4 regions of the Paenibacillus swuensis genome follow, and region 1 is predicted to be linked to each of the others. Evidence: riboswitches for the same ligand, from Rfam matches in the RefSeq annotation. Region 1 holds a riboswitch; each other region holds the start of a gene.
The links. Region 1 has a riboswitch for cyclic di-GMP ahead of SY83_RS11005 (IPT/TIG domain-containing protein). Riboswitches for the same ligand answer to the same signal wherever they lie in the genome.
Positions count from the first base shown of each region.

Region 2: another riboswitch for cyclic di-GMP. It lies ahead of SY83_RS00930 (PilZ domain-containing protein); the one in region 1 lies ahead of SY83_RS11005 (IPT/TIG domain-containing protein).
Region 3: another riboswitch for cyclic di-GMP. It lies ahead of SY83_RS22675 (anti-repressor SinI family protein); the one in region 1 lies ahead of SY83_RS11005 (IPT/TIG domain-containing protein).
Region 4: another riboswitch for cyclic di-GMP. It lies ahead of SY83_RS05125 (transglutaminase-like domain-containing protein); the one in region 1 lies ahead of SY83_RS11005 (IPT/TIG domain-containing protein).

Region 1 covers NZ_CP011388.1:2,508,280-2,513,840, forward strand. Annotated here, with positions in the region: gene fliD (flagellar filament capping protein FliD) at 1-1,373, shown strand, start outside; gene fliS (flagellar export chaperone FliS) at 1,399-1,797, shown strand; gene SY83_RS11000 (hypothetical protein) at 1,802-2,125, shown strand; cyclic di-GMP riboswitch class I at 2,180-2,282, shown strand; gene SY83_RS11005 (IPT/TIG domain-containing protein) at 2,356-5,235, shown strand; gene SY83_RS11010 (hypothetical protein) at 5,484-5,561, shown strand, end outside.
Region 2 covers NZ_CP011388.1:159,622-165,182, reverse strand. Annotated here, with positions in the region: gene SY83_RS00945 (cytochrome d ubiquinol oxidase subunit II) at 1-492, shown strand, start outside; gene SY83_RS00940 (DUF2252 domain-containing protein) at 569-1,909, opposite strand; gene SY83_RS00935 (GNAT family N-acetyltransferase) at 1,986-2,492, opposite strand; cyclic di-GMP riboswitch class I at 2,676-2,770, shown strand; gene SY83_RS00930 (PilZ domain-containing protein) at 2,871-3,563, shown strand; gene SY83_RS00925 (DNA-3-methyladenine glycosylase) at 3,635-4,291, opposite strand; gene SY83_RS00920 (O-antigen ligase family protein) at 4,282-5,561, shown strand, end outside.
Region 3 covers NZ_CP011388.1:1,881,313-1,886,873, reverse strand. Annotated here, with positions in the region: gene SY83_RS08230 (metallophosphoesterase) at 1-445, opposite strand, end outside; gene SY83_RS08225 (helix-turn-helix domain-containing protein) at 459-797, opposite strand; cyclic di-GMP riboswitch class I at 997-1,086, shown strand; gene SY83_RS22675 (anti-repressor SinI family protein) at 1,117-1,269, shown strand; gene SY83_RS08220 (GNAT family N-acetyltransferase) at 1,266-2,018, shown strand; gene SY83_RS08215 (lipid II:glycine glycyltransferase FemX) at 2,184-3,266, shown strand; gene SY83_RS08210 (helix-turn-helix domain-containing protein) at 3,329-3,685, shown strand; gene SY83_RS08205 (YveK family protein) at 3,791-4,537, shown strand; gene SY83_RS08200 (CpsD/CapB family tyrosine-protein kinase) at 4,554-5,180, shown strand; gene SY83_RS08195 (polysaccharide biosynthesis protein) at 5,479-5,561, shown strand, end outside.
Region 4 covers NZ_CP011388.1:1,226,628-1,232,188, forward strand. Annotated here, with positions in the region: gene SY83_RS05120 (helix-turn-helix domain-containing protein) at 39-2,390, opposite strand; gene SY83_RS05125 (transglutaminase-like domain-containing protein) at 2,563-3,363, opposite strand; cyclic di-GMP riboswitch class I at 3,378-3,470, opposite strand; gene SY83_RS05130 (class D sortase) at 3,528-4,214, opposite strand; gene SY83_RS05135 (collagen binding domain-containing protein) at 4,281-5,561, opposite strand, start outside.

The DNA of each region.
Region 1 (5,561 bases):
AATGGCAACGCGAAGAATATAGACAGATGAATTCAAAGCTTGTCGATTTTCGTAACAATAAACTGTTTAACTACAGCTTGAACAGCTCCATCGACACGAAGAAAGCGACAGTAACGGGTGAAACGGCTGCACTTACAGCGGCAAGTACGAAATCAGCCGTTGAAGGCTCGTTAACCATTCGAGTCAATGAATTGGCGAAGAGCGGTTCTGTAGTATCCAATGGTGCAGGTATAGATCCTACCGCGTCCACAACGGCAACGCTGCAGAACTTAATTGACAACGGGAAGATGGCTGATTTCTCAGGTTCCATCACCGTTAATGGTGCGCCAATTACAATTGACAAGGCGACAGATACAATCAATTCACTACTGTCGAAGATAAATACGAATGCTGCAGCGAAAGCCTCTGCATTTTATGACACCGCCACAGGTAAACTGTCCATCACATCCAAAGAAACAGGAAAAATCAACGGGACTGGTGAAGTAACGCTGAGCGGCGCATTATTAACTTCTTCGTTCAACATGACAAATGTAACTCTCGGAGATGATGCCCAACTTGAAATTAACGGCATTGCGACAACACGTTCCAGTAATATCTTCTCTATTAATGGAGTAGAGGTCACGCTTAAAGCCAAGACTGTTGCAGACCCGACGGAAATCAAAGTGTCCAAAGACGTGGATGCCATCGTTAATACCATTAAGTCATTCATTAACGATTATAATGACTTGCTATCGACAATGAGCGACAAGGTGAAAGAAGAACGGAATAGGAATGTATTGCCTCTTACGAAAGAGCAGAGAGACGACATGAAGGAAGATGAAGTCACAAGATGGGAATCCAAAGCGAAGAGCGGACTTCTCCGGAATGAGGCGCTGCTAACTAAGACGATTAATGATGTTAGGGCGAGTACGAACAAACCTGTCACCATTGGCGCAGAGACCGTCACATTAGGTATGCTTGGCATTGAAACAGGCAAATATTTTGAGAACGGCAAACTGTACTTAAAAGATGAGAACAAATTGAGGGAAATGCTGGAGGACAACCCAACAAAGGTGATGAGTTTCTTCACGCAACAAAGCGGTTCCGTAAGTTCCAAAGGTCTGTTTGAAAGAATGCGGGATGATATTCAAATTTCGTTGAACGCGATCTCTTCTAAAGCGGGTACGTCTGCTTTCACGAGCTCATTGACGCAGCCATTCAGTTCAGAGAGCATGATCGGTAAAGATCTCAAGCAACTTACGGACCAGATGATTCAGAAGGATTCTAAGTTGAGTGACCTGGAGAATAATTACTATAAGAAATTCAATGCCATGGAGCAAGCAATGAACAAATACCAATCGCAATCCGCTTACTTAGCAAATGCACTTGGATGATTCGTGATTTGAGGAGGAGAGTCTCGTGTTAAGCCAACAAATGAGAAACACATATACGCAGAATACTACTTTAACATCGACTCCAAATCAGCTTTTACTCATGCTATATGATGGAGCAATACGTTTCTGTAAACTGGGGATTGAAGGCATTGAATCTAATAACTATGAACTAGCAAATACCAACTTGTGTAAAGCTCAGGCCATAATCTATGAGTTTATTTCATCATTGGATATGAAACAGCCGGTGTCCAAGGACTTATTGGTTATGTATGAATACATTATTCATCTGCTTGTTCAAGGGAATGTTAAGAAAGACCTCATCTTGATTACTGAAGCGTTAGGCTACATTGAAGAGTTAAGGGAGACATGGGCAGAAGCTTCAAGGCTGGCAGGAAGCATGAAACCCTCTAACCATTATGTATAGTTGGATGGAACAACTCGAAACCATGACGATGGCATTGGTTCATCAGATTGAGCACTCAACCGAGGAAGACATTGTGGCCTTCGTTCAACAACGTGAAGAACACATCGACCTGTTAAAGAACGGAACGGTCAATCAAGCTCAGTTACAAGAAATGAGAGACCAACTGAGCAAGTTGCTGGCGTACGATGAGATCATTCTGGGTCGTATGAACGAGTTCAAAATATCTGCTGAACTGGGAATGCACAAAACAAGCACAGCCAGAAAACAAAAGTCTGCTTATGAGAGTACAATTCTTTACGATAGTCTGTTATTCGACACAAAAAAATAAATATTGACAGACTTGTAATGGGGTTATAATATTGTACTGGGTATAATTTCCTAAACTAAATACTGGCAAACTTGCAGAAATGCAAGGACGCAAAGCCATTGGGTCTTCCGTAGTAGGTATATAGTAACAACTGCTATCAGATCGCCAGGTTGCAAATCTTTCATTATCTAAAAATGGAGCATTAGCAATGTCTAATGGCTCCATTTTATTATTTAATAGGAGGAGTTTCGATGAGAACAACAGGCAAGTGGTTTAACGTGTTTTTATGCTTTCTTTTCGTACTGTCCACACTGAGCTTCTCTCAACAGACCGAAGCGGCAGCGGATTATGTCAATGTGAACAAGTCAGTGAATCCCACTCAAATTACAACTGAGGGTGAAGCTGAAGTTACATTACAGATACAAGGTACTCCACCTGTTAATGTCATTATGCCTAGTGATGTTATTCTTATCATCGACCGCTCCGGTAGTATGAGAGGTCAGAAGATGAGCGACGCAATTAAATCAGCGAAAGAATTTGTTGATCTTGTAGATTTAACAAAGCACCAAGTCGGTATAGTTGATTTCAGCTCAGACACTAAGGCTCTACCACTGACAACAGATGCTGTACAATTGAAAAGCTACATCAACGGACTCGCAGCGAACGGATCTACAGCAACGGGTGATTCCATTGATAAAGCCATGGAAATGCTTGCAAACCATAGACCCGAAGCTCAGCCTGTTATCGTTCTTATGACAGATGGAGATGCGACTGTTCCTACGGTCAATCCATACCAGTATGCCAAAGATAAAGCGTTGTTGGCAAAAGAAGCGGGTATTGTATTTTATACGATTGCATTGCTAGACACTAATGCGGATCCGACTACCAGCGGTCCGAACATCCTATTGAAAGAAATGGCGACAACATCTTCACATCATCATTTCGTACTTGGATCTGTAGGATTGTCCGATATCTACAAAGCGATTGTTCGTGAGATCGGTATGGCAAGTGCCTACAACATTGTCGTTTCGGATCTCGTCGCACCTGAATTCGAGATTGTTCCTGACTCTTACAAAGATAATATACCTCAGCCTACTGTAGTCGGAAATCAATTGCAGTGGAACTTCCTTGAATTGAAAAACAGCCTTCTAACGTTCAAATACAAGATTAGACCTAAAGATAAGAATAAAGCAGGCACTTATTACACTTCAGATTTAACTTCTAAATTAGAATATAATGACTATGCCGGCGCAAAGCGGATGAAATTTCTACCTGCGGTTCAACTGAGTGTTAAGTTCCCGGCACCGGTAATTACCTCTGTAGAAGCTAATGAAGGCGCACCGGAAGGCGGCAATACAATTACATTGAATGGTACTAATTTCCGTCAAGGTGCGACCGTAACCTTCGGTGGAACGCGTGCAACGAGCGAGCAATTCGTCAGCTCAACCGAGGTGAAAGTTGTCGTGCCTCAAGGTGCACAAGGTTCAGTAGAAATAAAATTAACTAATCCTGATAACCAAATTGCACTAAGTAATTACAAATACAAAGCAACGCCGGTGGTGACTTCCATTGACCCGGCAACCGGGCCTTTCAAAGGCGAAAACCTTGTTGCAATTAACGGTAAGTATTTTATGCCTGGGGCCAAAGTCACGCTAGGTGATAAATCTGCAGCTATTGTCCTGGTACATCCGAGTGTAATTAAAGTTACTGCTCCTCAAGCTGCTGCAGCAGGTCCGGTCAATGTTACTGTTGAGAACCCTGACGGTAGCAAAGTAGTTGTAGCCAATGGATATACCTATGAAGAAGAAATAATTGAGAAGCTTGAAATTACAGCTGTTTCACCTAACAAAGGATTGGTAAGCGGCGGAGATTACGTAGTCATTGACGGTAAGAAATTCGTTCCTTCAACTAAAGTATATTTCGGCACCACGGCTGTATCGGTGGGGACGTTCTTCTCTGAGACTAAAATCAGAGTAACAGCACCTGCGGCTACAACTGCCGGATTAGTCGATATTACCGTAGAGAACACCGACGGTAGAAGAGCGGTACTTGTGGGCGGGTATACGTATGAACCGCTTCCGGCAGCACCTGCACCTCAAATCACCAGAATTACGCCTAATACCGGAGAATCAACAGGCGGGACTACGGTTATCGTAGACGGAGCTAATTTTACGACACAATCCAAAGTATTCTTTGGTAGTGTTGAAGGCGTTAGTGTAACTTATTTCTCCCCAACAAGACTTAGAGCCTATGCACCGGCAGGCACTGTCGGAGCTGTTGATATTAAAGTCGTGAATAAAGATCTGCAAGAAGCAGTGGTAACAGGTGGATATACTTACGTTGCGCCGGCCATGGCACCTGCTCCTACCGTTACTTCCTTGACACCGAACAGCGCACCTTTGAATGGCGGAACTATAGTACTTGTATATGGTACAAATTTCGTTAGTGGTGCAAAGGTTTACTATGGAAGTACGCAAGCACAAGTCAACAATGTCATTAGCACGCGTATAACATCCGTTTTGCCACAAACGGCTGCACCCGGTCAAGTCAATGTTAGAGTCGTCAATCCGGACGGACAGGAGTTCATACTGACCAATGGGTTCACCTACACAGAGCTCTTGCCAACAATTACGGCTACAACGCCGAACAAAGGGCCTCTTGAGGGTGGAACATTTGTAATCATCGACGGAACGAATTTCGATAGAAACATCCGAGTTAACTTCAATGGCGTCAATGTTCCCGTAACATACTTTAGCGATACGCGTATCCGGGTAACCTCTCCAAGCAGTGTCGTAGCAGGTCCCGTAACGTTCACATTGACGAATCCGACCGGTTCGCAAGTCTCCGGTACATTTACTTATGAGAACCCGGTACTGCCTAGTCCGGTCATTACAAGACTGAACAGCACAAGTGGACCGTTATCGGGCGGGAGTTTCCTAATAATCGATGGATCCAATTATACAACTAGTTCTAAAGTGTATATGAATGGCGTGCTTGTGCCAAACACATTCTTCTCGGTTAACCGATTGAGAATAACAGTACCTGCTTCAGCTACTCCTGGAACTGTGGATATCTATGTCGAGAATGCAGACGGTCAAAGAAGTAACGTTGTAACCTACACCTATCTATAAGTTCATGCAATATCTTATGCCCAGCGACCTATGTCGTTGGGCATTTTGGTTGTGCGCCCAGCATGGGCGCTATCTCTAGGATTTAAGTCCCGAATGGTGAAGGCAGTAGTAGTCATAGCTTAAGGCAATGTAACCAAGATGATTGACGTTAACAACTATAACGAACATTCAGACGATGGCCCAGGACCGAGAAACGAGTAACCCAAACGGGTGAGTTTGAGCAATACGCACACTCTGCGGACGGTAACTTGTACAGCGCGATCAACAAGAATGTAATTGACGTATTCAACTACACACCTAATGGAAACGTATTGAATAAGACCCGT
Region 2 (5,561 bases), 2.3 Mb from region 1:
CTGTTTCTTTCAGACTATTCAAGCGAGTCCGGAGATCGCAGCGCGTATTTACTGTATCGGAAAGCCGCATTGTGGCTGGGACCCTTCACCCTGTTCTTCGCGGTGATTACAACGTTCACGTTCGTTCCCGAGGCGCAATGGATCAGGGATGGTATTGAAGAGAATTTCTTGTGGTTCATCTTCTCGGTGCTCGCGTTCATATTTGGCTACAGCGCTTTGCTCTGGAGGCAAGGGGACGGGACCCCGGGGGTTCCGCGAGTGGCCTTCACCGCGATTATCATTCAGTACGCGTTCGCCAGCATTGGTTACGGACTTTCGCATATGCCCTTCATTATTCAGCCTTACCTGACCGTGGAGGAAGGATTTACGGATCCTGCCACATTCCGAGCGCTACTAATAGCTTACATCGTGGGCTTACTGATTCTGGGTCCGGCGTTTTACCTGTTCTGGAAGCTCTTTCTGAAGGATAAGCGTTATCTGCGTCAAGAATGAATCAACAATGAATCAACAATGAAGAAAGGCCGTCCCGTCAGGGGCGGCCTTCGCAGTTTTGGCTAACAGATCGCGTTCAGGTTGGATCAGAAGTCGCTGTCCATTTGCAGAATATCTCATAATCGCTGTGCACCTGCTTTGCATAAGTAAGCGCGGCGAATGAAAGCTGACTGACGAATGCTTCATCATCCTTACCGATTGCACGGACAATTTCTTCCTCGCTATGGTAAGGCATCAGGGTATGCTCCGTATCCCGATCCGCGCGGGCATGCATCTTTGCCGTAATTTGGCCCATTGTCTTTACCATGGTCGTCAAATCATCCATCGTCTCAATCGCCTCGAGCTTTACCCGTTTCTTATAAGGCGACCGTTCCCGGACATAATAATGATCGCCGCCAAGTGTGAAATGGCCAAGAAAAGGATCGGCTTTATGATGCATGGCCCGCTGGGTCATGATGACACGTTTGCCTTGATGAGGGAAGAGTGTCCAGAACTGATCGTTGTGCGGCAGGAAGTAAGCCGGAACAGGGGCGCGCACTTCCTTCGCCTCCAGCACGAGGTCGTCCAGCGCTCCGTGTTCACGTCCGCCCTCAATCAGCATATAGTAGCGATCGAGGCCGATTGAAGCGGTTCCCGAAGCATGCTTCACGACAACATCCTTGATGCCGTAGAAGCCTTCCTCTTTTTTCAACTGTGCATCTAAAGAAGAATAATATTCCGTCCATGCGGAGGTTAACAAAGCCCGCTGGTCCTCTCCCACCGACTCCAGCTCGGATGTGCTCTTGAAGCGGCGGTGATTGTCGGCAACATCCGTAACCCCGTCCAGCAGGTGGGTAACGCTGCGCTTATTCAACTTCTTCAACAGCTTACGGATAACGCCCGTTGTCTCATCTTCCGTGTAGCGAATGCGAGTAGGATCTTCTTTGCCCTCGGCAAAGCGTCGAATCTGCTTATAATAAGACTTGAGATACGTTTCGACGGCTTCCCGGCAATCCTCGGGATCAAACCCCCGCAGCTCCGCAACCAGCACAATACTGACGGACATACGCAACACGTCATACAGATAGGAACCGAGGTATCCTTCGTCAAAATCATTGACGTCATAAACAATTTCGCGGTCTTCGTCCAGGAAAGCGCCAAAATTCTCAAAGTGGAGATCCCCCTGAATCCAGGTCGGCCGGTCGTCCGGAGTATGAAAGGTGAAGGGAATCCGCGTCACGTCAAAATAAAACAAATAAGCGCTTCCGCGAAAGAAACGGAAGACGCTTTCGGTCATTTTGGCGTATTTCTCCCGGCGTTTATCCGGTGACAGCTTCATGATTTCTTGATCGAATTCGTTCAATACCGTTGTAATCGTATGTGTACGTAGAAGGTGATGTGTAGTTTTGATGCGCTCCGGTGAATACAAACTTTTCAAAGGTACAACACTCCTCGGAATCAACTAGAATAAGAGTATTTTACCACAACTGGAACAGATCAGCAGAATTGCCCCACTACTTCATATCAACCAGGGGCATGGGATAAGCGAACCGGGGTTGGAAATCCCAGGAGCACAAGGAGAGCTCATAAATACTGCGGTGCTTGCCGGTACCGTAGTAGTCCGCTTCGGTGTTGCGATGCCGAAATCCATGCGCCGAGAGGGCGCGAATCGAAGGGATGTTTCCGTCGCTGACCGTTACTTGTACGGATTGGAGACGTTCGAATTTCCGGAGAGCTTCCAGTCGCGCCTCAATGAAACGCTTGCCGATGCCCTTACCTTGAAATTCCGAGTGCACATTACTAAAAAGAAGCCAGCCCGTTGTATGATACATATCAATGCCGGCGCAACAGAAGCCGATTAATTGTCCTTGATGGGTTGCTTTAAAAATCAGATCGGGAAACAACTCGAAATATTTTTTGAGCTCATGCTGATTCATGCGGTCCGGCAAAGTTAGATCCGCAAGCTGAATCATTTCCTGGAAATCATTTCTCCGCGCTTGGCTGATCGTCACCACTTCCACGGTAAGCCTCCTCTTATGCAAACAAGCTATGTGTTCATAGTAGCATCCGAATGTTAAGGGGATTCTTTGCTTATTTTAATATTTTGTTAAAGCATAGTACATTAGAACTAAATGCGAGCAGCGGTCTATTGCGAAAATTGTCAAAATACGGTATGATATCGTTTAATAACATAGTGCTTAAGTATTCGATAACGGCAAACTTATTGAAAAGTAAGGACGCAAAGCTTAGGGTCTAAGGTTACAACGCGAGTTGTAACGATGGCAGCCTGGCTACCGAAAATCCTTTCCTACAAGCCTAAAGGCTGTGTCTGTTGGAGGATGCGGTCTTTTTTGTTGCCGAAAAATGTACAAATTTGGAGAACAAGGCGGTGTGGAGAGATGTATACGAACAGCAACTTAGCTAAGAAGATGAACTACCAGACGAGTATTGCCGCTTCCGTCTTATTGCAGTGCAAGACCGTTGTGGAGAAAGAAGATTTCGTATCCACCGGGATCCTCACCTATGCCGAAGGGGACGTTATTGAGGTTGAAATCGCGGAATATAAGCTGTTTGATCTCGGGAAACCTGTGAAGTTGACCGTATATTCGAAAGCAGGGATTTATGTGTTTCATACCATGGTTGTAGCTAAAGACCGAGGGGCGATCATGGTGCTGAACCCGCCGGACAACCGGAAGAAATTCAAGGAACAACGTGAAACCACACGTGTACAAGTAGATTGCAAGGGTATCTTGTTAAGGGATCACGCATCGAAAGACAATCCCGACAATGAGCCGATTGCTTTAAGTCTGAAGAATATCAGCTTGAGCGGGATGGGGCTGGCGGTTTACGCTTATGAGCCGATTCCCGTTGGCTCCCAGATGAGTGTCCGAGTGGATATCGGCTTCCCGCTGACCTGCAGAGTCGAAATCATCCGCTGTGAATTTATCGGCCAAGGTCATTATTACGGGGTGCGCATGTTATCTTTAACCTCGGAGCAGACGAGTGCCATCCGTGCCTTTATCGTCAAGACACAGACCGTGACTTATTTCTCGAAGAAGAAAGATGATGCCTCGAAAGCAGCAGAGGAATAGGGAACAGACCGGCCGGCGATTAGCCGGTCTTTCCTGTTTCGGGCGGCGCCGGTTCCCCCAAGCCGCCTCCCTCAACCCTCGACAAAGCGCCAGGGCATAGCCTGGCCTTTGGAGATCCCGATGCGACCGGTTTCCTTCAGGGGAAGGGGTCGCATCCCTGTCGGCGGCGGGAGCAGCTCGAGCTCGCCGCCGCCGAAACCACCGCATACATCGTACCCGTTGTATGCGAGATCCAGGGCAAGCCCCTTCGTGAGCTTGCCCGGACCGTTCAGCAGCTGCGCGTCCCGCACGCCGGGGCGGTTCGCTCGGACGAGCTCCAGCCCCTGGACGACTTCCGCTCCGCGCAGCAGCACGGCGCCGGGCTCGCCTTCGCCCTCGGTCACGATGTTCATGCAATAGTGCATCCCGTACGAGAGGTACACGTACAGATGCCCGGCTTGTCCGAACATCAGGCGGTTCCTCGGCGTCACGCCGCGGTGAGCATGGCTTGCCGGGTCGTCCGCTCCCCGGTACGCTTCCGTCTCCGTAATGCGGACCACGATGTCCTCAAGCCCTGAGAAGCCTCTGCGAATCAGTAGGCAGCCGATGAGATCTTGGGCCACGGTAACCGTATGCCGCTCATAAAATGCGCGTTCCATCTCTAAACCCCCTTTGGAATAGAATTCCCTGCATTTTCCTGATACTATGAAGTGACTAGAAGGAAGCGGGGAACGAAACGATGAAATCATCCTGGTTAGCTCTCTTGATAGGTTTAGTTTGCATGTTATCGGCCTTTCGCCGCGGCCTTTTTTTCGATAAAGATTTCTATACGTTGCAGTGGGTCCTCTTTGGCTTTGCGGCGGTATGCCTCGTTTATGCGATAACCACAAGACTTCTTTGGATCCGAACCTCCGGTTGGGCGCTCCTTCCATTCAGCATGGCCTTATTTTACACCGTGTCAACCTTTATGAATCCGGCATCGGTCGGAGGCACCATCCACGAAGCTTTAAGATGGACAGCCTATGGCTGCTTTCTGTGGTTATGTGTTCTTTATATTCAGCATCGGTCACATCATAGAGCGGTGTTAAATCACATTTTGACCGCATCCGGCTTATTTATTTTGGCCGGCGCATGGTCAGGGTTTTACGGACTATTGGACTATCCCGAGATTGTACAGCACGCCTCCGACGAGCGATTATCCGCTTTAGGCTTAAGGTTATCCGGTTATTTTCAATATGCGAATATGTTCGGGGCGGTGATGGGGGCCTATCTGTTGTATACAATGGGAGGTATTGTCAGTCCATCCTCCGGTCAAGCGCGGTCCACAACCTACTTGCGAATTTGGCTTCAAGCCATCCCTTTAGTTCCATATGCCACGGCAATCCTGCTGACTGAATCCAGAGGAGCCTGGATCGCCATCGGTATAGGATGGATGGCCGGTTGGATTTGCATCGCCAAAGCCGTCAAGTTCAATTATGCTTTACTATCGGTCTTGGTCTTATGTGCGGCAGGTATCGCTCACTTTACGATCGTATCCTCTATACAATCCGGCCCAACGTCGTTTCCGGGAATTTACAGCCTGATCGTCATCAGTATTATCCTAAGTATGATTATCCCTTTAATTGTACGACTTTCTATGAACAGGGTTGTCTATCTCGGTTCAAGCGCGGTTATAGCTTTAGGTATGCTGCTGTTCAGTTTCATCATACCGGCTACCACAACCGAACGAGTGAGCGGTCATTACGAAACGGCGAATGCGCGCGCACAGTTTTACAATGATGCTATGACCATTATCAGCGAGTCTCCTTGGGCAGGCTCGGGCGGCAACAGCTGGGGGAAGTTATACACGTCCTACCAAAGCAACCCATACGTAGGATCTGAGGTTCACAGCGGATATCTGGATATCTGGATGGACACCGGGACGGTTGGGGGCCTGTTGTTCATAGTCATGTTACTTCTGTTTGCCGTTCGGGTGGCCAGGCGGCATTCCATGCTGCTGGCGCCGCTGGCCGTCTTGTT
Region 3 (5,561 bases), 630 kb from region 1:
CTTGATCCAGAATAGAGGTTACTTGCTCGGGACCGGTTATGTGATCATGATTTCCAAGGACAGCCCATTTGCCCAGAGGGGCGCTCAAACCCGCCAGGATTTCAGCGCATCGTTTCCCCTCATTCCCGATAGAGCGGTCATATAAATCCCCGGTAAAACAGATGAGATCCGGTTTCATTCGTTGAATGGTATGGGCAAGTTTAGCTAACCGTTCCGTACTATAGTGAAAATCCAAATGGATATCACTGAAATGCACTACGCGGATTCCGTCGAATGAAGCGGGAAGGCGGGGAAGGGTTAACGATATTCGCTTGATCTTCAACAATTGCGGCTCCAGGTAACGCGCATAGCTGAAGCCGGCAAAGGGAGCGGTCAATAAACCTCCGAACACCATGGCGCTCAGCTTCAGAAACTTTCTCCTTGAAGAATGAATATCGGGCTTCATATACTTATCTTCTTCATTTATTATTCATCTTCCATTGTGTGAATTCCAGAAACTCCTTGAACTGTTCCTTGCTAATGCCGGAATTCATAGCTTCACGGACGAGTTCGTACCATTGGGGATCCATGTCGGGATCAACTTCGGATGATTCCGGCTTCTGAATAGGGTTCAGCAGATCATCAACAGTCACGTCAAGCGCATCGGCAATCTTCTCAAGGAACTGAATAGAGGGGTTGGTCTGAATGTCCCGTTCCATATTGCTAAGATATGACTTGGCGACACCAGCGCGCTCAGCCAGTTCCGATAGGGACAGCTTCTTCGATAACCGATAATTCTTAATCCGTTGTCCTATCATGTAGAATCGATCCTTTTTTTGGGATTTTTAATTACATTTCAAACAGAGCATTTGTCACAAGGTTACCTGAAAAAGTTTTAATTAACAATAGGTTAACGGAAGAAATGTAACCGCTTCATAATATCGGTAAAAAAATACATTTTTAGACAATAAAAATCGACATACTTTTCACCATACAGCTAGTATCATATACGTAGAAATAACCGTAGGGCAAACCTGACTGAAAAGCAGGGACGCAAAGTCACAGGTCTTAAAGTTGTATCCTGACTAAGACAGCTGGATTGCTTGGTATCCGTGTTTTACATTGGGGAGGATAAACATGAAAGCCGTCCAGATCAATAGAGAAGATATGGATCCAGAGTGGATCGATTTATTAAAGTCAGCCTATGAGCTCGGCATTACCGTTGAGGAAGTCCGGAGCTTTCTCGCGGAATTCAAGCAGCAGGGATCGTTAAAGCCCATTAGACCATGAAGATCGTAACATACTCTTTACATAAGCAAGATGCCAAGTATATTCCTGCATGGACCGAGCAGTGGATGTCCATGGTTCAACCATCTGTGTTTCACTTAACCAAATTTTCTTGTCCGGGATATGTTGCTTACACCACAGACCTTCTTGAAAATTCTTCGTCCGGCGCGTGTTTCATGGGCGCTTACGAGGGCACGCGCCTAACTGGATTTATAGAGTACTTTATGAATGAGGACGGTCTGTTTATTAATAACTTCGCGGTGAGTCAGCAAGACCGAGGCAAGGGAATCGGCGGCCGGCTTCTGTCCGATACGTTTGACATCGCCCGCGAACAAGGTGTCTCTCAAGTTCAATTGGACTGTTTCGTATGGAATGATAACGCGTTGAACCTTTATAAAGCTTTGGGTTTTCAGATCAGGACCAATGCTTATTGGCATATGATTGAAAGTCCTGTTGCTGATCGGGATGCCCGGCAAGTAAATGGCTTTCGAGCTTGGGACATGTATGACGGCTTATCACAGATCACGATGGATACGGACTCAGGGCAGGTTCACATGGCTTGCTTGCATCGTAAATATTTGCGTGTGATAACAGGCGGGAGCGGAAACCTGCTGCAAGATCATCAACTTGAGGAGATCGTAACTGTATTTCCTCATTGTTCTTTGTTGATCATAACGCCTGAGCCGGAATGGAAATGCATCTTTAAAGCCGGTTTAATAAGCACTAACGTCCGTATGCATAAATGTTTATAAAAATTAAAGCGCGTATTCCCGCATTGACATGTTCGTTATAAAGAATTAAACTAGGTAAATAAAACTAGATAGTGGATGGGACGCTGATTAGCGCCTATTTTTTTAATCAAAATGTTCTTTTTAAAGAACGAAACTATTTTTAGAATAGGTTGGGGTGGGCGATCCATGTTTAGTTATGAAGTATTCATGACTTCCCAGACGGAAGAATGGAATGACGCCCTTCGCTCGGTAGGAGGAGCGGATATTTACTACTCTCCGGGATATTGCGCGATGGCGGAAAACAACAATGAGGGCATGGCCCGACTGTTCGTTTACCGTGAGCAACAATTCATAATTTGTTATGCATTCTTGATGAGAAGTATTAATGATTTAAATTTGCCGGAGGTAAAGCAACTTCAACGCAATATGTACGATATTGTTACACCTTACGGTTATGGCGGACCGCTATGCAATGTAAAGGACGAAGAGGAACGCGTATCCTTGTTCGAACGCTTTGGCGAAGTATTTAGCGCGTATTGCCGCATGGTCGGGATCGTTACGGAATTTGTGCGTTTTCACCCCCTCTTTCATAACGAAAAAGACTATTCCGGAGTTCAGCCCACGCCGCTCCGAAATACGGTGTGCATGGATCTGACATCGTCCAGGGAAGACGTAATCGATAGCTTAACCTCCGGATGCAGGAACCGAGTGCGTTATGCTCAGAAGAACGGAGTCCGCGTGTCCAGAGAAGATCCTGCGCAAATCAAAGACTTTATTGAACTGTACTACGCAACCATGGATAAGAATCACGCGCATCCCTACTATTACTTCTCGGAACCCTACTTTAGAGACCTGGTCCAATTACTGGATCAGCACGTTAGTTTATTTGTCGCCCGGTATGAGGGCCGTGTCATTGCCTCAACGTTCTTCCTTCATTACAATGACTACGTTACATATCATCTCACCGGTTCGGATAAAGATTATCTAAAGTTCGCGCCGTATAATCTGCTGATTTGCGAAGCAGCCAGTTACTTTAAATCCCTGGGATATAAATATTTGCACCTCGGCGGGGGATACGGCGGTAATGATGAATTATTCCGTTTCAAAAGCACGTTTAGTAAGAAGGCTCCCCTGGATTTCTACATCGGACGCAAAGTTCACAATCCGGAAATTTACGAAATGCTTACACGGCAGATTCAGGTTCAAGACAACTTTTTTCCGTTATATCGACATTCTTCATTAGGTGTGAGCACGTATTCCCGCGTTTAAGTTGATGTTCAAGTTAGTTGAACGGCTCAAAGCCTGCGGAACCCCAAAAAAAGGAGAGCCTTATGATCGGACAACGTATTAAGGAGCTGCGGAAACGTAAAGGTTATTCCATATCGGAACTTGCGGAGCTCGCAGGGATTTCCAAATCCTATCTAAGTTACATCGAACGTGAACTGCAGAACAATCCATCCCTGCAGATGCTGTCCAAGATTGCCGGGCCTCTGGACACCACCATTGAGTACCTGTTGGGAAATACCTATTCCTCAAGGCTGGAAGTTAACGGAGTGTTGGATGATGAATGGAAGTTCCTGATCCATAAAGCGATTGACGAAGGAATGAGCAAGAAAGATTTTCGGCGACTTAAAGATTATCTGCAATATTTAAAATGGAATGAACATAAAGAAGGTTCAAACAGCTGATCATTAGGGTAAAAAACAATTGACTTGTTCGTTATATAGAATTATCATGAGGGTATTAAGTTCTTTATAAAGAACAAAACTTAATTAAGGGCATAGGTGAACATTATGGTGAATCCGAACTCGTTACACAACACAGCAAATCCTGTTCCGGGTAAAGAAATCAATCTGAAACAACTATGGCTTGTGATTAAAGGTCGAATATGGATGATGTTACTGTTCATGACGGTGTTCACTGCATTGGGTGTTCTTTATGAAATGAAACCTGAAATTCCAACGTATGAAGTCTCTACACGGGTGGTTATTAAAGCCACACCGGAAATGCTAAATACACTTAAAGTGATGGTTCGCGAGCCTGCGGTCATGGAACAAGTGATTCAGGCGCTTAACCTTCCGGTTACAGAAAGCGAGCTTCGGGATCAAATCCAAGTTTCCAGCGTAGATAACTCCCTGGTTGCGATCGTAACTGTGGCGGATCCGGATCCTGTTCTTGCTGCGAAGATCGCCAATACCACGATCGAGAAATATAAAGAAATCGTTACCAAGGTAATGAACTTTACGGATATTAAAGTACTCTCCCAAGCTGTTGCCCCTCCGGAGATTCAACCGCTGACTTCAAGCGGAAGAAGCACGATTATCCTAAGCCTGTTGGCAGGTATGATCTTAGGCATCGGCATCATTTTTCTTCTGGAATCGCTGGATGACAGCATAAAGACGGAACGGGATGTGGAACAATGGCTCGATTATCCTGTCCTTGGGGCCGTCTCGCGAATTCGGAAGAAGGACACGAATTTTCGGCGTAATAAAGGCAATAGCGTCCCCGCAGGACTGAGAGGTGATACCGTTGGTTCCTAGTATTAGCAGAGCGGCAGTGAAAAGAAACTTGCTTACGTTTGTAAATCCACAATCCCGGGTTTCAGAGCAGTACCGGGCGATTCGCAATCAAATAAAGTTTTTCGCAGGTGAACAAACCGTTCGATCCGTGGTCATCACTTCTCCAGGTATTGGCGAAGGCAAGACAACGACAGCCGTCAATCTGGCAGTCTCCATGGCCTTGCGAGGAGATCGGGTTCTGCTTGTGGATGCGGATCTGAGTAAACCGAGGCTGCATGTCACCTTTAATGTGCCGAACGTCAGCGGGCTATCCGGGATGTTGACAGGCAAGCTCACTCTTCACGAAGCCGTCAGTCACACGGAAATCCACGGGCTGGATGTGTTGTGCAGCGGACCGGTCCATGGCAGGGAAGCCGAGTTAATCGCTTCGAACGGCGTCAACATTTTGCTGCACAAAGCCAGGGAACGGTACGATCTGGTGATGTTCGATTGTCCTTCCGTCCTCACGGTTACGGATACTTCCATTATGGCTAACCAATGCGACGGCGTAATTCTTGTCATCAACAGCGGACGTACAGACAAAGCGGCCGCTCTGGAAGCGAAGAAAGTGCTGGAACGGGTGAAAGCCAATGTCATCGGCGTCGTCATGAACAAGCACAGATAGCTTAAATAAAATAGTTAGGCGCATTTTTTTTGAATCAAACGTTCGTTATAAAGAATATTTCGTTGGGAATGTCTCCTAGCCGTTATCCGCGGAGGCACTCGGCCATGCTGTGGGTTGAAATAAACCTTAGACGCCAGTCGTCAAGAGTGTGGTGTGAGGATGGGTTTAATGCCCTGTTAAACAAAATCTAGTGTTTTTAACTAGGAGGTTTAGTTCCCTGGAATCGGACCTCCTAGTTAAACACTTTAGATAGAGTTCCATTAAAGTGACAGGTGAAATGCGGGAAGGGTGGTTCTTTTTGACGTATCGGCAAAGATTCTCGTTCTTGATTGTGTTGGATTCCGTCATTGTGCTGACGGCTATTTTTTTTAGCCGGTTTCT
Region 4 (5,561 bases), 1.3 Mb from region 1:
GCGGCGAAGCCTTTCTTCTTGTTCGTTGCCCCCTCCGCCTACTCCAGACTTTTCTTAAGTCTGTATTCCCGCGGCGTGACACCGAACTTCTTTTTGAACAGTTTAAAAAATGTGCTTTCGTTAAAAAATCCCACCAGCTCCATAATTTCTTTAATGCTGAAGCTCTTGGTTTCCAGATACTTCTGCGCATGCCTCAGACGCACTTCATTGAGATATTCGCCCACCGACATCAATTCGCTCTGCTTGAATTTTAAGCCCACATAAGCCGGCGTCATATGCAGAATTGATGCAATGCCCTGAAGACTTAAATTGCGGTCCTTATAATTAACCTCCATGATTTCCTTGATCGCATCGGTAAGCGCCGAGTTCTTCTCATGGTCCGACTCAAGCAGTTTGTCATGAATCTCGGTACAGGCTTGCCCTAACAATTCTCTGATCTCTTCCATCGTTTCCTTCTCGAGCACCTGCCGGCTTAATGAGCTCAGGTCGACATACAGCGACACCACCCTGTTTTTGTTCAGATCCCGGACGGTCCCTTTCAGAATATCCACCACGTGCAGCATGCCATGAATGATATGATCGTAATGGTAGCGCGACAATTGCTCCAGAATGTGATGTATCGCCTCCAGCATCCCGTTCAGATCGTTGGTCCGGATACTCTCAATCATCTTCTTCTCCAGATCCTCGGGGAAGGTGTATTCGTACTGCTCCATGTTGGATCTGACCCGCTCCGGTGTGAGAATGGCGTTGCTGCCGAACAGCATTTTGTACATTGAATATTGGATTGCCCGGCCGTACCCCTCCGAAATGTCCTCGTACTCCCCGATCAGATCGCTAACCGTCATGGACAAAGACAGCTTGTAGTATCCGTTAATCACCTCTTGAATACGTTGGAGAACAGGGATCAGCGGCGCGGTCTCTTGCCCGTTCAGGCTTTCCCCGCTTATCAGCATGACCACATGATCACTGCGCATATCCGCGATTTCGCACCGGAACGGACTCGTTCGCATCATATCTTCGGCAATATTGTTAATGGCAAAATAGTACAGCAACCGCTGATTATAACTCACATTCCGCATAAAGCTGTGATAGCCGTCGATCTTCATAATAACGAGCCGGTAAGGTCCCTTTGGTTCTATATTCAACTGGTTATGCGCGATACTTTCGGCGAATTGCCCCGGGGTGAAGGCCGGACTGCTGGCGATCAGGGTACGAAGATGATAATTCTTCACAATCGTCTTCTGCTTATCTTGTTCATTCGATACGTGATACAGCTTCTGAACCATCTGGCTGTACCTGTTGGCCGCATGCGACAGCTCATCCCGGCTGCCCGCTCTCTCTTCCCGCTCCTCGGCGGGGTCGATCCCCATCTGCGCAATCATCCTCTCGATGGGTTTATAGAGCTTATGCGCCATGAGAATGGAGACGATCACCGATAACAGGAGAAAGGCCGCGCTTAACAAGTGTGAGGTCGTTTTCATCTGTTGAATCGGTCCCAGCACATCTTCATAGGGTTGAACCGTGACCACTTTCCAAGAGGACACCTCGGTGTTCATGAACGTGATGAGGAAATCGTCTTCGCCGCCCAAGGGGTTGGTGAAATAACCGAATTGCTCGGGAACTATCGAATTGCGCTTATGCAGCACCTGCTTCAATGCATCCAGATTGGAGAGCAGATGATCTCCCTGGCCGGATAAGATAACGTTGCCTGCTTCATCGACGATAAAAATACCTGACCTTTCGGGATGGGCAAAATCGTTGATCGACCGCATATTCTCAATCAGCCACTCGGGCTTGATATTGAGGACCAGCGCGCTCTCGCGGGTGGCATTGTCAGGATAGTAGGTTTCGTATATGACGAGCGAGAAGAAGTCCACGGAACGTTCCCTACCGCTGAAATTCATAGGAAGCAGCTCCATTCTCGGCAGCTTTTCCTTCCGCTTCAGCAAGCGAACAAGCTCTTCGGACATCGCATGATCCGGCTTGGACAGTCCAAGGTCGCCGACCGCGTAGGTCTCGTTCGCGTAACCGTTGTACACCATAATGGAGTGAAGAAAGGAGGAGAGGGTGTAGCTCTGATGGAGATCATTTACCGCTTGGATGACGGTCATGGGGTCAGGCTGCCGCATCGTCATCAAGGCTACAATTCGTTTCTCGGCATAGAGGTTGACCGCGAAGTTACTAATGATTTCTTTCATATAGGAAATGTTATTGTTGACTTGAGTCATGACCTTCCGGTTGGCTTCCTGCTGCATGGTGATGGCGCTTCGCTCGGCATTGTATTGTTGTGCCAGAGAAGAGGTGAGCAGCACCGCGAACATCAGCAGCGTCAGAGACAACAGCATTCGCAGAAGATACTTCTTGGACTTATAGGCCTGCAGCATACGCATGTGATTACCTCCATTAAAGCGTTTACATAGTTCCCTGGATTTAGTATCTCACAGAAATTGGATGGTCTCCACTATGAATTTTACGTAATCCTTTGCCATATGGGTAAAAAAAAGACCATCCGTTGTCGTCGCAGCTAACAACAACAGGATGGTCCTACACATGGCGTCCGCTTTAATAAAATTTAACCGTCTTATATTGGGAAGCCGCCTTGAACAGCGTTGGTGTCTTGCCGTGTTGTACATAGGCCGCATCGTAAGTGGTGTCCACCGTCTGCCACTTGTTATCAATATATACTTCGTTCCAAGCATGGTACGTGGCAGGGGCATCGGCATGGTACCCTTTCACGACCTTGGTGGGAAGCCCCGCGCTTCGGGCCATAGCCGCGAACAAGGTCGCGAAATCGTAGCAGATCCCCTTGGAGGATTTATAAATCTCATCTACCTCCGGCGTGTATTTCGAGGAAACGGTTTTCGCTTCAAGTGTGTCATACTTTATATTTTTGGTGATATATGTGTATATGGCTTTTAGTTTAGCTTGATCGGTTTCGGCGCGTAAGGTCAATTCACGTGCTTTAATCACAGCTGACGTGCTATTCGACCAGTTGATCAAGGAGATGGATTGCAGGAATACGTCGTTACCGACCCCCTGCTTCAGTGTGAGCTCTTCTTGGGTAATAACTTTATATTTAGTATCGCTTACCGATTGCGCGATCAGCACCTTATATACCCCGTCCCCTAACTGCAGCGGATATTGGGCTCCCGGGCTCATTCTGTAGTCGTAGCTGACTTTCCCCTTCGTAACACGGATGATCGTTTCCCGATCCGGAGATTGTTCATAGTTTACCCTTAACACACCTTTAGTCAAAGCTTCGCTGTCGAATAGTGTCATGGACGACGCGGCCGCCACGGAACCGAAGGGAGCCAAAAGACCCAAAACTATAACAAACATCGATCTCCATACCCATTTAGACACAAAAAAACTCCCCCTTCGGTAACTGGCTGTCTTTTTAGTAGAATTCTACTAAGGAAGACCCTTTAGTTTTGCGTCTTTAGCTTTCGCTAAATTTGCCTTTATCGGTGAAAGCACCTTATTTATTAATCTAAATGTACTATAGGATCGACAGCTTGTATATAGACTTACGACCTATGATTTGGAATTATTTGTCCTTTCAGAATGAGTCTATGGGTCGGATTTTTCATAGGATGGCACGTAACCAGCGTAATTTCGCGTAAATTCTCCTTTCCTTTCAGCACCCCAACCTCTTCGGGAAGCACAATCTCCTTGCTTGTCAGTTTATATCGAAATTTCTCTTTTCCCGTGTCGACTTCAACTACATCACCGATCTTCATCTCGCCTAACCGGTTAAAATTCTTTCCGTATGTACGGTTACGATGACCTGCAATGGCGTAATTGCCGATTTGGCCGGCTTTACCGGTGTTGGCAATGCTGGCGACTGACCGTGACAAGTTTTGTTTCGTAGCGTTGGTCAGGATTGGCAAGTTCAGATCAATTTTGTTGATGATCAAGACGCCCTCGACGTTCTTTAACTTTACTTCAGCCGCGGGCGGTTTTTTCTGTGACGGGGCAGGCTGCGCTGTCATTGGCTTCGTTGCGGCAGAATCACTGTCGTCCGGTGGAAGATCGGCCTGCTCCACAATATCTTCTACCGTCGTCTCCAGAGCGATCTGTTGCATGTTCTGTTGCCATTGTTCCAAGATCCGATTCTGTTGATACGTCTCGTACCGGTCTTTAACAGCGGGATAGAGCAAGATCATAAATCCCGTCAGAATGATGAATGCCGCAAGTAATTTCTGTCTCAACATAATTAACTCCCTTCATACAAAATGGAAGCGAGCCTCGTAAGGTCTCGCTTCCAATGGTCATGTTCTTTAGCGCTTGACGAGAACTTTCCGTCTAAGTACTGCGAAGCCCAACAGGATCACGGCTACACCGAGAGCTTGCGTCTTCCATGGACTGGCTTCGCCGGTCTTAGGAAGCATCGGTGCAATCGTTTCATCGGGAACGGCCGTTCCCAAAGGAACGTCTACATCTGTTTCAATGATGTCTACATCCTCCGGAGGATCAACACGGACCGGTTCCGTAGGTACCTCTATGTTTCCGGTTGGCGTCACATCCGGTACCGGCGTTAATTCGATCGGCGGTACCGTCGTCGGTGGTATCGTAGTTGGTGGCACCGTCGTTGGCGGATCCGTTGGCGGATTCGTCGGCGGTGGGTTTGTCGTCGGCGGATCCGTTGGCGGCGGATTCGTCGGTGGTGGATCTGTTGGCGGCGGATTCGTCGGCGGTGGATCTGTTGGCGGCGGATTCGTCGGCGGTGGATCTGTCGGCGGTGGATCTGTCGGCGGTGGATCCGTCGGCGGCAATTTAGCATTTGTTATCGTTTTGCAATAACATGTCGTAGCGGATACATCAATAGTAAAGAGATGCTCCGTCGGATCTAACTTGTAGCCGGCCGGCGCTGTTTTCTCAATGAGTACATAGGCGCCGGTAATCAGCTTCTTAAATACAGCCTTCCCGACCGAATCCGTGGTCAGTGTATTCACCAGAGTCCGTTCCGCGTCAGATACGCGGTAAAGCTCGAAACTCGCTCCGCTGAGCAACAACGAAGGGTCGGCTTCATCGACTTTCTGGATGGTAAGCTTCCCATTCGCCCCTGACGGATCAAATGCAGCTGTGACTGTAAGCGGGGCGGACCCATTCTCATCCCAGTCTACACGGGCTTGATTCACATATTCGACGTTGCCTGGAACTACAGGCCCGCTTAACCAGTCTTCATCGAAATAGGTCGCGTAACTGACGGTATGCGGGCCCGAAATCGGAGACTGCAGAGTAAGGTCGAAACCGTCGGTTGCCGCAGGTGTAACGGATTCGCGCAGTACCAGATTATACGCTGCCGGCGCGCCTCCATCTGCAGTGACCGTCAGCGATCCCGGCACGAACTGAAGTCCGCCCTGCGTAAACGTATCCTGCAGGTAGACGTTGGACATGATCTTGCTGTCCCCGTTCAGCTTGACGGTCCAGACCACGGTTTGAGCCGCGGCATCTACAGCGCCAGCCCGTTTGCTGATAATCACCTGGTCGATCTCGCGTCCAGACACATCCTTATACGTGTTGGAATACACCGAGTTGATCACCATCGTCGTGCCGGT